2 regions of the Rothia amarae genome follow, and region 1 is predicted to be linked to the other one. Evidence: riboswitches for the same ligand, from Rfam matches in the RefSeq annotation. Region 1 holds a riboswitch; the other holds the start of a gene.
What was found. A riboswitch is a leader RNA that binds a small molecule or an ion and turns the genes downstream of it on or off. The one in region 1 is predicted to bind thiamine pyrophosphate.
Positions count from the first base shown of each region.

Region 2: another riboswitch for thiamine pyrophosphate. It lies ahead of thiM (hydroxyethylthiazole kinase); the one in region 1 lies ahead of ACFR81_RS05625 (ECF transporter S component).

Region 1 is NZ_JBHUCN010000009.1:175,810-183,195, reverse strand. Features, by position in the region: gene ACFR81_RS05655 (MauE/DoxX family redox-associated membrane protein) at 1-618, opposite strand, end outside; tRNA gene ACFR81_RS05650 (tRNA-Gly) at 717-787, opposite strand; gene dcd (dCTP deaminase) at 1,022-1,630, shown strand; gene ACFR81_RS05640 (hypothetical protein) at 1,657-2,799, shown strand; gene ACFR81_RS05635 (MFS transporter) at 2,796-4,343, opposite strand; gene ACFR81_RS05630 (DUF4235 domain-containing protein) at 4,361-4,627, opposite strand; TPP riboswitch at 4,794-4,896, shown strand; gene ACFR81_RS05625 (ECF transporter S component) at 4,940-5,545, shown strand; gene ACFR81_RS05620 (ABC transporter ATP-binding protein) at 5,554-7,176, shown strand; gene ACFR81_RS05615 (energy-coupling factor transporter transmembrane component T family protein) at 7,173-7,386, shown strand, end outside.
Region 2 is NZ_JBHUCN010000005.1:193,272-200,657, forward strand. Features, by position in the region: gene map (type I methionyl aminopeptidase) at 1-912, shown strand, start outside; gene ppgK (polyphosphate--glucose phosphotransferase) at 930-1,781, shown strand; TPP riboswitch at 1,905-2,005, shown strand; gene thiM (hydroxyethylthiazole kinase) at 1,996-2,802, shown strand; gene thiE (thiamine phosphate synthase) at 2,805-3,500, shown strand; gene ACFR81_RS02270 (bifunctional hydroxymethylpyrimidine kinase/phosphomethylpyrimidine kinase) at 3,504-5,015, shown strand; gene nrdR (transcriptional regulator NrdR) at 5,060-5,629, opposite strand; gene hisD (histidinol dehydrogenase) at 5,626-6,987, opposite strand; gene dnaE (DNA polymerase III subunit alpha) at 7,109-7,386, opposite strand, start outside.

The DNA.
Region 1 (7,386 bases):
AACGTACTCGTCGTCCTCATTCGCCTCGCCCTCGGCAGGAGTGGGTTGCATCATCTGAGGAGCTACCTCGTGAGCGGCTTCTACAGCGGGGGTAGCGAGTAGCTCAGAGCGATACATTGCCCACAGCGCAGCAGCAGCAAATACGGCACCTAGAATCCAAAGCCAGCCGGCGCCGTCGAGATGAAGTAGCATGACGAGCGCAGAGGTGCGGGTCTGCACCGCCGCAACCAGTGCACCAATTGCTGCGCCCAGCAGCGCAGTATTACGGATGAGCGTGAACCGAGAAACCGGAGCTTCGGAGGCACTTCCAAAGCAGTTGCAGCTGGCTGTGTTGCCGGTGGCAACCGCGCGGGCAATCACAATCCAGTAAGCGGCAAAAAGAATGACCGCAGCGATTCCGCCTAAAATAGCGGGCCAACCCGGTACAAGAAGGAGCCAAAGTGCCAGCGCAATCTCACCCCAGGGTAGAACGCGCGATACAAATTTAAGGGGTAGCCAGCGGTCCAACTTGAGGTTAACGATGGCGGCAGCAGTGCTCGCGCGGTCTTTCGTCTTGGCGATACCGCTTGCAACGAGCGTGATGATGATGGTGAGAGTGCACAGGACAAGGGGAGTCATGAATGCCTTTGAGGGGGAGTGGATTGTTCTGCTTTAAAGAATAATGGTTCGCTCATGAGAATAAGGGCAGGTGAGGGAAATCCACAGAGAGAAAAGAGAGCGGCTGACGGGAATCGAACCCGCGTATCAGGCTTGGGAAGCGTGCGCTCTACCATTGAGCTACAGCCGCAGGTGCTTTGCTGAACAAAACATCCCTTACAGTGTATCTTTTCGCGCACAAGATATCTAACTGCGGTAGGCGGCGGGCGGTGTCGGTGGCGATCTAGATGCCGTCCGCCGGGGTTTGTATCAGATTCCGCACGAGGTACCAGGAACGTATCCAGTACAGTGTGCGCTATCTGGTACAAACCGTCAGCGCCTTTAAATCCGACAGAACACGCACGTCATACGATAGTTTTAGAGGGTGCTTATTTCAGATCGCGATATTCGCAAAGAACTCAATGACGGACGCATCGTCCTAGAACCATTCGACGAGTCCATGATTCAGCCAGCATCGGTTGACGTGCGCATAGACCGTTTTTTCCGTCTCTTCGACAACCACAAATACGCTCACATTGATCCTTCCAAAGATCAGTCGGAGCTCACCCACCTGGTAGAAGTTGACCCCAATGAGCCATTCATCCTTCATCCCGGCGAATTTGTACTGGGCGCAACCTACGAAAAAGTCACTCTTCCTGCGGATATAGCCGCCCGCCTAGAAGGTAAATCATCGCTGGGACGTTTGGGGTTGCTCACGCACTCGACCGCCGGCTTTATTGACCCAGGTTTTTCCGGTCATGTGACCCTCGAACTTTCCAACATGGCAACCCTGCCCATTATGCTCTGGCCAGGTTCCAAAGTGGGGCAGCTGTGCTTTTTCCGTCTCACCTCTGAAACCGAGCACCCCTACGGCAGCGGCGCCTACGGAAACCGCTATCAGGGTCAACGCGGGCCGACGGCGTCGCGAAGCTACCTCAATTTTCACCGCACGGAAATCCTCCTTGAAGAGAATTCCAGCACCGATAACACCTAACCCCTCACTCACTTCAAGGAGCCCCCATGCGAGGATTTCAAGTTAGCCCTGCTGGCGTGGATATTTATCTAGTCTTTGAAGAGTCCATTTCTCAAAGGTTCTTCAATGATGCGCTCGCAGAGTGGGGAGCATTGCAGCCTCGCATCATCTCAGGCACGGTCCAGAAGTATGTGAGTGAGTACCCCCAGACCTGCATCGTCATTACTGAGCGGAATGAGCGGCATCTTCAACCCGATTTTCCTGGTATGGCTCACTCGCTGGTGGTCTCTGACGAGGAGGTGGGGCACGAGCGTCTGACTGTTGAAGTTACGCTGTGCATGCTGAAGCAGCTCGCTGGTTCGCTCAATCTCTTTCACGCTGCTGCACTGGGCGATCCTCAGAATAAATCAGCGATGATTATGGTGGGTCCCTCAGGGCGCGGCAAAACAACCGCTTCTAAATTTTTAGGGCAGCACTTCACCTATCTCTCCGACGAGACAGCGATTGTTCAGCACGATTTTCACCTTCGTCCCTACCCCAAACCTCTGTCGGTGATTACCGAGGGACATGAAGCAAAACAGCAGATTGACCCGCAGAGCCTGGGTATTTCTACGGCTGACCCTAGCGATTTCACCTTTAAATTGCACCACGTGATTTTGTTGAACCGCCAGAACGAGCCAGTAGAGCCGCGCCTGCAACGGGTCGCTCTTGCCGACGCGTTGCTAGAAATCGTGCAGCAAACCTCAGGGCTTGTACGTACCGAGAACGGGATTGACCGGTTGATTGAGTTGATTCAGCATTGTGGCGGCGCGGTCGAACTGGTTTATACGGAAATTGCTGAGACTCTTCCTCTGCTGCAATCTTTGATGAGCGGTCAGTTGCAGCTCCCTGTAGAGAACGTCGATATTCAAAGCGAGCAGGCAGATTCAGTAGAAATCTCAACGGACAATGAGCGTCTTAGCCGGATGGCTGGCAGCGCGGGTTATCTGGTAGATGAGCGCATGCTTTTGACCGTGGAGGATCGCCTCATCGAGATTTCCCCTTTTGCCGCTGATATCTGGATTGAGCTCAAAAACCCGCTGACGCCCGATCAGCTGCGTACCAACCTGCAAGAAATCTACGGTCCCATTCCGCAACATGAATTTGATCGGGTTATCGAAGAACTTCGGGTCAGCAGGATTATCCGCTAGCTAGTAGCCTCGCTGTTTTTCAAGACTGTACGTTGAGGTGCTGCCGTCAGCGGCAGAACCATACCTAGGCCCAGGGCAATCACCACCATAATTCCTACGATTCCCCAGATTTGTGCACCTAAGAGGTTCATAAACAGCGCGAATAGTGCGGGAGCGAGGAACGATGCCGCGCGTCCGGTAGTGGAGTAGAGGCCGAAGATTTCGCCTTCCTGCCCGCGTGGAGTTAACCGTGAGAGATAGGTTCGAGATGCAGACTGCGCAGGACCAACAAATGAGCAGAGGAGCAACCCACAAATCCAGAACATGATTTGTTCCTGGCTGAACAGCAAAGGGGTGGCGGCGCAGAGTACCCCAGCCAGTGAGATAATAATGACCATTTTGGGTCCGATGACGTCGTCGAGCTTGCCGCCAATGAGAGCGCCGATGCCTGCCACCACGTTACCGGCGATTGCAAAGATAATGACCTGAGTGGTGGTAAAGCCGAAGGTACCCGCCGCCAAAATGCCACCGTAGGTGAAGACTCCTGTGAGACCATCCCGGAATATTGCCGAGGCGAAGAGGAAATAGAGGGTCTGCGGTGCTTGTTTGAAAAGCCGGCGAATGGTGGAGAACAGTTCTTTGTAGGAGTCTTTGAAACTCATACGCTCGGTGCTTGCCTGCGCTAGCGGCGGATTCAAACGGTCCCGACGGCGCATACTCACCAACAGCGGTATAGAAAGAGCTGTTGCCCAAACGGCGCAGAACACAGCGACCGCGCGGATGTTGAGAGCATCGTTAGAAGGGATACCGAGTAAACCGGTGTTTGAACCCAAACCGATAAAGAACACCAGCACAATTGCTAATGCCACAATGCCACCAAAATAACCCGATGCCCAGCCGATTCCGCTGATGCGCCCGACCGTGTGAGGCGTAGAAATCTGGGGCAGGATGGCGTTGTAATTCACCGTGGCAAATTCGTTCATAATGTTGCCGAGGGCAATCAGAGCTACGCCCAAGTACAGATACGATTCCGAGGGCGCTACAAAGAAGCAGAGCGCCATGAGGATGGATACGGCAAACATGTTGAAACCGAGCCAGAAGGTACGTTTGCCCGAGGTATCAGAACGTTGGCCAGTAATGGGGGCGGTCAATGCAATAAGCAGGCCAGCAAGGGTAAGACCCATAGACATCACCGACGAAGCATGCTCGGGATTCCCAAAATTCTTGGAGGTGAGATAGACGCCGAAGACGAACGTGGTCATGACCGCGTTGAAGGCTGCTCCACCGGCGTCCCACAGCGCCCATGCTGCAATCGTCGATCGGGGTGCTGCGTCACTACTTGCCAGCGGGGGAGCCGCAGAGGGGGCGGTATCGGCGTGCTGAGTTTGAGCTGAAAAGCGTGGTGTCATGGGTCTAACAGTAGCGAGATTCTGGCATTTTTGTGAACGTGCGCCGGGCTGAGAAGAATTGTTTACGTCGATTTCAGATGCGGTAAGACCATCAGCCCGAGCATAAAAAAGTGTGCTTTCTTCCAAAGAGGAAGAAAGCACACTGTGTTTGCGCATGTCAGCAAAGAATTTGCTTAGACTTCGCGCTGTCCTAGTGAGTCTTCAGACTTCTTTGCTTCATATTTTGAAGCTTGACGGCTCACAGCAACCTTAATGATGGTGCCGACTGTACCGGTAATCATTGCCCAGAGGATGATGTCGCGCCAGCGCTCGTCGTCATCGGGGTTCTTGTCTGGAGGATTGTTTCCGGTGACCTTTTTCCAGGTTGCCGAAAGAATTTTGTTGGACAGTGCCACACCACCGAGTGAGGCAACGGTGCCAGCGAGCTGAATTGGATTCATGAGCTTGCCTTTCATGTCGCGATTGATGAGTATCCTTAGCAATTCTACTGGCAACGTGGAAAAATGTCGCGCAGGCGTAAGTCTTCGGTTCTGGGCAGAGTTTTGAGGTGGCGCCAAAACACCTATACTGAATAAGGCTGATGAGCTGAATACGCGACAGCGCGTATTGAACGACAGGGGAGCACCTTCAAAGGGTGCTGAGAGTGCGAAAGCAGACCCTCGAACCTGATCCGGTTAGTACCGGCGTAGGGATGTCGAGTCTCAAGTCCGCAGTATGCGGCTCCCCTTCCTCATATCGTGGAAGGAATCTTAATGGCACGGAATTATTCATTGCGCTGGCGCGTGAACGACATCGTAGTGGCGTCTGTTCTGGCAGTTGCCTGCGGTCTTATTTTTTGGGTCTGGTCGAATGCGATTTACCCGGCGCTGACGGCGGTACTGGCGCTGGCGCCGCAGTTCGCACCTCTTGCCGGTGGTGGTTGGTTACTCGCCGGTGTACTGGGCGGGTTTATTATTCGTAAGCCCGGCGCGGCTCTTTATACTGAGCTACTTGCCGCTATCATTTCTGGGCTGATGGGCACGGAATATTCGTGGATGGTTGCTCTCTCAGGGCTAATCCAAGGAATTGGCGCGGAGATTGTTTTTGCAGTTCTGCTCTACCGCGTATGGAATCTTTCGAGTGCTTTGCTGGCTGCAGCGGTTTCAGGTTTCGCTATGGGATTCTCCGAAATCCTCATTTACTACGCGTCGGAAGTAACCGGCACTAACGCTGTGATTTATGTGGTGTGTTCGATGATTTCTGGCATGGTTTTTGCTGGCTTGCTCTCGTGGATTATCACCAAGGCACTGGCTAAGACCGGGGTACTTTCTTCCTTGGCATCGGGTAGGGTTCAGCGCACTCGAAGCGAAATCCGCTAGGGGATATCGTGCAGACTTCTCCGGTTCCGTCTTTTCGCTCTGATACTTCTTCCGGTGCGTCGATTGTCGCTGAAAATTTTGGCTGGCACTATCCTACACATGCCCAACCAGTCATCTCAGGGATTAACCTGCGTATTGAACCGGGAGAAAAAGTACTCTTGCTGGGTCCTTCAGGCGCGGGAAAGACTACCCTGCTACACGCGATCGGCGGGTTGTTGCATGACGAAGACGGTGAGTCTCAGCTGGGCACCCTCACCCTCAACGGGTATACACCTGAGGATGCCCGTGGAGTGAGCGGTCTGATGCAACAGGATCCCGAATCGTCGGTAGTTTTAGCGAGAGTGGGCGACGACGTCGCGTTCGGGCCGGAGAATCTGCAGGTGCCTCACCAGGAAATCTGGCGCAGAGTCGATGAATCGTTAGCTGCGGTGGGATTAGAGCACCTGGCGCTGGATCATTCCACCTCAGCGCTTTCGGGCGGGCAGAAGCAACGCCTGGGGCTAGCGGGAATTTTGGCGATGCACGCCGGGGCAATTTTGTTGGATGAACCCACCGCTAACCTTGACCCTGAAGGTGTAAAAGAGGTTCGCGATGCCGTGCTGCGGGCTCAGCGTCTGACCGGTGCCACGCTCGTTGTGATTGAGCACCGGGTAGAAATCTGGGCGGAGTATGTGGACCGGGTCATTGTGGTGAACCGCAACGGTATAACTCACGATGGAACACCTCTGCAGGTATTGCAGGACGCACGGGCTGAGCTGATTGCCGCCGGCGTCTGGGTTCCGGATTACTCACCTGAGTTTCCAGCACGGGAAGCGGTAGCCGGTGATGTATTGATTACGGCGGAGAAAATTGCCGTGACCCGGCAGAACCCTTCCCGCCGCATCATCAAAAATCGGCGCGCAGATTTGCTAGCTGGTCGCTCACCTCATCTTGGCTTGCAACCGGTTGCCCAGAATCTCAGCGTTCAGGTGCGAGCTGGTGAACACCTGGGAATCTTGGGGCCTAACGGCTCCGGTAAATCTACTTTTGCACTCACCCTTGCCGGGTTGCTCCTGCCGGTGGCGGGTGAACTGACAGCAAGTCCTGAACTGAGCCAGGGCGTAGATATGAAAGATCCAGCCCTGAGAAGCGATATAGCCTCATGGAAACCGGCGGATCTCGCCTCCCGTATTGGGCTGGTATTTCAGGAACCCGAACAGCAGTTCATCCGATCCACCGTACGGGAAGAACTAGAGTTTGGACCCCGTCATATTGCCCGTTCTCGTAGACAACCTGTGGATGAAACGCAGTTACACGTGCGCGTCGAAGAATTGCTAGAGCGGCTGCGGCTTAAACATGTGGAGAGCGCAAACCCTTTCACATTATCTGGCGGTGAAAAACGTCGGCTCTCGGTTGCCACGGCGTTGGCTAGTGCTCCACGCGTCCTGGTTCTTGATGAACCTACGTTTGGCCAAGACGCTAATACTTGGAAAGAGCTAGTTCTTCTAATTCGCGAGTTGCTCGATGAATCGGTGGCGGTCATTTCAGTGACCCACGATCTTGATTTTGTGCGAGCTGTAGGTGGACGAACGTTCGTTCTTGACTCAACACATCGAGTTTCGACGGACGCCGCATCAAGGAGGGCACTGTGAGCGCACCTTTACTCTCGTCCACGGACTTATTCGCACCAGCTCCAGCCCGTACCGGGCGGCTGGGACAGCTCAACGCCGGCGTCAAACTTCTGGCAACCCTTTTGATGACTATCGGGCTCCTGCTTGTTAAAGACTGGGTGAGCGTTGGCTCGATTTTCTTGCTTGAACTGGTTGCCCTCAGATTGTTAGGGCTGAACCCCCTCAAACTGC
Region 2 (7,386 bases), on a different contig from region 1:
GCTACAACTCCTGCTTCACATAACTTACCCGCCGAACCCGGCAAGGCGCCCCTGGGCAACCTACGCCCCGGCGTCATTGCCCCTATGCGCTCCGTTCCCGCCCACATCGAACGCCCCGAATACGTGGGCAAAGCAGAGGCGAACGAGGGGAATGACTCCAACATGTACACTCCCGAGGAAATTGAGATGGTGCGTGCCGCCGGTGAGATAGCTGCCAATGCCATTGTTGAAGCATCGAAAATTGCCCAGCCCGGAACAACTACCGATCAGATTGATGTGCTTATTCACGAGTACATCTGCGACCACGACGCCTACCCTTCGACCGTCGACTACCGCGGATACACCAAAGCAGTCTGCACTTCTCTCAACGAAGTTATCTGCCACGGTATCCCCGACTCCACCGTTCTAGAAGACGGCGATATTCTCAATCTAGATGTCACCGCCTATAAGAACGGCGTCCACGGAGACACCAATGTAACCCTGCTAGTGGGCGATGTAGACGAAGAATCACGCCTGCTCGTTGAGCGCACCGAAGAATCCCTACGCCGCGCTATCAAGGCGGTCAAACCCGGGCGAGAAATCAACGTGATTGGCCGCGTTATCGAAAAATATGCCGCACGATTTGGCTACGGTGTGGTGCGCGATTTCACCGGTCACGGCGTAGGCCGTGAGTTCCACTCGGGACTCATTGTGCCTCACTACGACGCAGCTCCGGCATACAACACCGTGATGGAACCGGGCATGATATTCACTATTGAACCTATGCTCACCCTCGGTGAGATTGCCTGGGATATGTGGGAGGACGATTGGACGGTCGTCACCCGCGACCGCAAGCGCACTGCCCAATTCGAGCACACCCTCGTGGTCACCCAAGACGGCGCAGATATTCTTACCCTTCCCACCATTTCCTAACCCGAAAGATAGAACTCATGACTGAAACTGTTACCGAAACCGTAGAAATTCAGGTAGAGGTCACCAAACCTACTCCCGCTGATCTTGCCATCGGCATTGATATCGGGGGAACCGGCATGAAGGGCGGTATTGTCGATATCCGCACCGGTAACCTGGTGTCGGACCGCTTCCGCATTCCCACTCCTTCACCGGCGACACCCGAGGCTTGCGCCGAGGTTGTAGTGCAGATTGTGGAAGAACTACAGTCCCGCGACCTCGCGCCTGCACCCGATTCTCCCATAGGTATCGACTTTCCCGCCGTCGTCAAAAACGGTCGTACTCTCTCCGCTGCCAACGTAGACGAAACTTGGATTGGTGCTGATTTGGAAGGCATCATGTCCAAGGCGCTAGGTGGACGCCGCGTGTATGGCCTCAATGACGCCGATGCCGCCGGACTCGCCGAAGCTCACTACGGGCAGGGCAAAGACAAAGACGGTCTGATCGCCGTGATTACTCTGGGCACCGGCATCGGCTCTGCCCTCATTATCAACGGTCAGCTTGTTCCCAACACAGAGCTGGGCCACCTGGAAATCGATGGGGAGGACGCCGAATCGCGTGCTTCAGCACGTGCCCGCGAACGCGAGGATCTCTCCTGGAAGAAGTACGGTAAACGTCTGCGCCGCTACTTTACCCATGTTGAGATGCTGTTCTCCCCCGATTTGTTCGTGATCGGTGGCGGCGTTTCGAAGAATCCCGATAAGTTCCTTCCCTACTTTGAAGATGAAGTAGAGACCCCCATCGTCATGGCAACCCTGCGCAACAATGCCGGTATCGTCGGTGCAGCGCTCTGGGCTGCTGGCTGGACCCAGACTGTGGAGGATGTCGACTAAGAGTCAGCTGATCGTTAGGATACAAAGGTGCGGATGTTCACGGAACATCCGCACCTTTTGCTTTCCATGGCTGAAATTTTGTGATGTTCATTCACTCCAGATTGTTTTGTTGCTACTATGGTGAGGTGTCACACGGGGTGCGCTTTACCGAAGAAGCGCTGAGATTACACCCGTTGAACCTGATCTAGTTAGAACTAGCGAAGGGAATGTGGAAATGACTTCGTCGCATCCAAGCCTTGAATCTATACACCATTCTGTCCGCGCCACGAATCCTTTGGTGCATTGTCTGACCAACTCGGTGGTTCAAGAAATCACCGCAGATGTGCTGCTAGCGGTAGGAGCATCTCCTGCGATGGTCAGCCATCCGGAAGAAGCCGAACAGTTTGCTGCGGTAGCCTCTGCCGTCCTAGTGAATGTTGGGAATCCAGATCCGCCGATGATTGATGCCATGCGTTCGGCGGTTAAAGTGGCACGCGAGCTAGGGACTCCTTGGGTATTGGATCCGGTCGCGGTAGGCGGTTTAACAGTGCGCACCGAGCTTGCCAGCTCCTTGGTCTACGCCAATCCGGCAGTTATACGCGCTAATGCCTCAGAGGTTATTAACCTTCACGCCGCGGTAACACGCACGCAGGCGCAAGGTGGGCGTGGAGTCGACTCCACCGATTGCCCTGAATCGGCGCTTGAGGCGGCGAGCGCCCTGGCAGAAATTACTGGTGGTGTTGTAGCGATTTCTGGTGCAACAGACATTATTGTTTCAGCGCACCGTATCACAAAAATTAGAGGCGGTAGCGAGCTCATGCCGCTGGTGATAGGTACCGGTTGTTCACTCGGAGCAGTGGTTGCCGCCTATACAGCCTCCACGGATTATTATCATGATGCAGCGGTAGCAGCCCATGCTGCTTACGCTACTGCTGCTGAACACGCGGCCAAGCATTCCAACGGGCCTGGAACTTTTCATGCTCAATGGATAGATGCGCTTTATGCTTCTTTGCCCAACATGGCAGAAATCGAGGAGTCGTAGTCATGAGCCGTCCTCCCCTAGATTTTGGTCTCTATTTAGTGACCGATTCAGTGCAGGCAGGTGGGTGGCAGAACGTAGCAGGGATTGTGGAGCAAGCCATCGCAGGTGGTGTCACTGTGGTTCAGGTGCGCGATAAACATGCTGACGATGCAACTTTTACCCAACTTTTGCTCTCTGTTGCTGAAGTAGCGCGACCACACGGGGTCGACGTCGTTGTCAACGACCGCGTACACATCGCAGCCCGCTTTGGTTTTGACGTCCACATTGGTCAGGACGACATGCCCCTTCACCAAGCGAGAGAGTTGCTCGGACCGAGTCCTCGTATCGGCTTGTCGGTGGGTTCAGAAGCAGAATTGGACGCTGTACTCGATACTACAATTCGCCCGGATGTTCTGGGATTAGGCCCGGTGTTCGCCACCTCTACCAAGTTAGACGCCGGTGCTCCTCTGGGCATCACAGGATTACAGAAACTCGCCCGGCGAGCTGCCCAGAACTCTTTAGCATCGGTCGCCATTGGTGGAATTACTAGCAGCAATATCAATGCAGTGCGTCAAACCACGGTGGACGGTGTCTGTGTGGTCTCTGCCATCATGTCTGCCGAAAATCCCCGCCTAGCGGCTCTCACTCTGAGCGCTCATCCACCCCAGGTTACGAGCCATACGCCATCTTCTTTTGCCCCTTCCCCGAAGGAAGAATAAACAATGATTCCCCGAGTACTCTCTATCGCTGGCACTGACCCAACGGGTGGTGCAGGATTGCACGCAGACCTCAAAGCCATTGCAGCTGCTGGAGGTTACGGCATGGGAGTTATAACTTCCTTGGTCGTACAAAATACACAGGGCGTGCAACAGGTACACACCCCTGAGCCAGAGTTCTTGCGAGCGCAGCTTAAGGCAGTCTCAGATGATGTAGTTATTGACGCCGTCAAAATCGGGATGCTAGCAGATGAAACCTCAACTCAAATGGTGGTTGAGTGGCTGGATGAGGTTTTTTTCTCTACCCAGAAGCCCGAGGTTCCGATTATTGTTGACCCGGTGATGGTTGCTTCCTCTGGCGATGCGCTGGCAGATTCGGTGTCTCATGAGCTACTCCATCGAGCCAGCATCATTACCCCGAATCTCGACGAGTTGGCGTTCCTACTACATCAGCCGCCTGCAAAAAATCCGGACGATATGGTTAAACAAGCCCAGGAACTGGCGCAAAGCACCGGTTCTTTGGTATTGGCTAAAGGTGGACATCTACCCGGCAAGGATAAGGGCAACTTCCTGGTAGGTACGAGCAGTGTGATAGCCCATGCAAAGTCCCCCCAAATTACCACTACTGCCTCTCATGGAACGGGTTGTTCGCTCTCATCATCATTAGCCTGCCGTATCGCTAACGGAGATTCCTTGCCCGACGCCGTCCAGTGGTCGACAGCGTGGGTAAGAGAAGCACTCGAGTTTGGTGAAAATCTACAAGTGGGTCATGGTAATGGCCCCCTCGATCATTTCCACCGCCTCCGCCGCCAGGCCCAGTTCTCACTGCAGGTTCCCCATAGCACCATCTCTTCACCATCTAGAAGACAAGCTGTTGTGCCCGCAGCAGGACCATTTACCCAGCAATTGTGGGAATTAGCAGGCGATGCGTTGGACCGATTTTCGCAGGAGAGCATTGTTCCCGCTTTGATGCAAGGTACTCTCAACGCAGAACAGTTCCATTTCTATGTGGAGCAAGACGACTACTATTTGCAGGTCTACAGCTCTGTATTGTCGCGGCTCTCTTCCCTCGCCCCTCATGAGGAGGAGCGAAAGATGTGGGCGAAGGCGGTCACCCAGACTATTACGGTGGAGCAGGAAATGCATCGAAAGTTCCCTCTGCCAAACATTGTGGAGCCTTCTCCCCTTACCCTTGCTTACACTGACTTTTTAAGGGCTGAAGTGGCTTCCGACTATGTTGTAGGAGTTGCTGCGATACTCCCTTGTTTCTGGTTGTATGCCCAGCTTTCGGAGTACCTTCCAGAAGAAATCGCGGATGACCACCCCTACAAACTGTGGATAGGGACTTACCGGGACGAAGAATTTTTGCGTGCCACTGCTCAAACACTCGAAGTGATGGAGCACCAGCTCACACACGCCTCAAATGCACAAAGGGAGCAAGCCCGTAACGCTTTCGTACGTGCCTGCTCCCTCGAAGCAGATTTCTTTACCCAAGCTCTACTGATTGATCCCCGTTAGAGTCTCGCCCCTTCCCCCCGGGCAAGACAGGGACTTTAAACCAGTTAGAGCAGAGTCGGCTGGTCTATTTCGCCGGAAGACGATGTCTTGGATTTCTTCACCGTCTTATTAACCGGAGAATTCCGTTCCTCTGCGCTCCCTTCTTCTTTTACAGGAGCAGGAGTGTCAACCCGCTCTTTACGCAGGTCAGCGATTGCTTTTTCAAAGTCTTCCAGATTATCGAAGGCCTGGTAGACACTGGCGAAACGCAAAAAAGCTACGGTATCAAGCTTGGAGAGCGGTTCTAGAATGGTGAGCCCGACTTCATGGGCATCAATTTCTGCAAGCCCGCGAGCACGGATTCTCTCTTCCACCTCCTGTGCCAGCTTTGCCAAATCATCTTGGGAGACTGGCCGCCCCTGGCATGCTTTGCGCACGCCAGAGATAATTTTCTGGCGGTTAAACGGCTCAGTTACACCTGAACGTTTGATGACCGAAACAGAGGTGGTTTCCACCGTAGAGAATCTGCGCCCACATTCAGCGCACTGGCGGCGCCGGCGAATTGCTGCGCCGTCGTCGGATGTACGCGAGTCAACCACTCGGGAATCGGGGTGCCGACAATAAGGGCAAATCATGCGTTATTTCCTCGGGTACGGGCGGTAATGGCTTCACCGTGGGCTGGTAAATCTTCGTCAGTAGACAACGTAACAATGTGATCCCCAATTGTAGCGAGTGCGTCCTGGGAGTACTCAATGAGCTGAACAACCTTCATAAAAGTGCTGGTGTTCAGCCCCGATGCGAAAACCGCAGTTCCTCCGGTGGGAAGTACGTGGTTTGATCCAGCGGCGTAATCACCCAGCGGAACCGGCGAGTAGGGGCCGATAAAGATTGCCCCGGCGTTGCGAATCTGCGCAGCTACTGCGCTTGCAGATTCGGTATGTACTTCGAGGTGTTCGGGAGCGTAGGCGTTAGCGACGTCCACGCTATGTTGCAGTGAATCGGTGAGAATAATTCCCGATTGGGGGCCTTCTAGGGCTTCTTTAACGCGGTCACGGTGCTTTGTGGCGCTGGCACGCCTAGCAATAGCCTCTTGCACTTTCTCCGCCAATTCTGGCGAATCGGTGATGAACACTGATCCTGCGTGGGGATCGTGTTCTGCCTGGGATATAAGATCTGCCGCAACGAAATCAGGATTCGCTGAGGAGTCTGCAATGACGGCTATTTCAGTCGTTCCGGCTTCACCGTCTACACCGACGACGCCCTGCAACGCTCGCTTGGCAAGGGCAACAAAGATGTTACCGGGGCCGGTGATGGTATCGACTGGTTCAAGAATATCCGCATCATCGGTGAGCCCGTACGCCATGGACGCTAGGGCTTGGGCGCCTCCAATAGCCCAGACTTCATCGATTCCTAAGATTGAGGCAGCAGCTAAAATAGTGGGGTGCGGCAACCCGCCGAATTCTTTTTGCGGCGGTGTGCACAGCACGATGGACTCTACTCCTGCCGCCTGAGCCGGAACGGTATTCATAATGACTGACGAAGGGTAAACCGCCAATCCCCCGGGCACATACACCCCCACTCGGCGAACGGGAGTCCAGCGATTAATGAGGTGAGCACCCGGCGCTACTTCAATGCTGGTTTCACCAGGTTTTTGAGCGGCAGCAAACGCACGATTACGTTCGATAGATACTTCCAGCGCCGCCTTGAGTTCGGGGCTGATGGAGTCGACGGCGTCTTTCATGGCTTCCGGCGGCACCCGCAAAGCCCCCTGCTCTACGCCGTCAAATCGCTGTGAGAGTTCTTTGACGTAGTCAGCACCGCGTTCGCGTACTGAGGCGATAATTTCGTCCACGGCCTGCTGGGCGTTACCTACATATTCGCTGTTCTGCCGAGGCATGAGCGAGCGCAACTCGGCGTAAGTGTGATGAGTTCCGCGCAGATCAAGAGTTGAAAGTCGAGGGGCACGGTAGTTTTCTGCTGCTTCAGTACTCATGTCTCCATCATAGCGGGCGGTCAAGCCTGCTGAGGTTTTTCTGTCAGATACTGAAAATGCGCTCCGAAGAGGGAGCGCATTTTCAGTGATGAATACTTGGGTGAAAAGGACTATGAACCCTCTAAACGTCTAGGCATGCCGGCCCCAACAGAACTTTGAGGTCCCCAAAGAGGGCGGGATTGGGCTGAACTCGCAAGTCGGCGCCCAAACGCATGATAATCCGCTTTGTTCGCGTATTCATAGCAATCCGAACTTCTGATTCGCCGCGGTGATTGCGCAAGATAGAGCGCAACTCCCCCAGAGTCTCCTCTGTTGCTTTGAATTCGGGAATGGCGATAACAACCGGGCCCGAGGTGCCGTCGGCAGAAATCTCGGGGAGGTTCAGTTCCTGCGCACTAA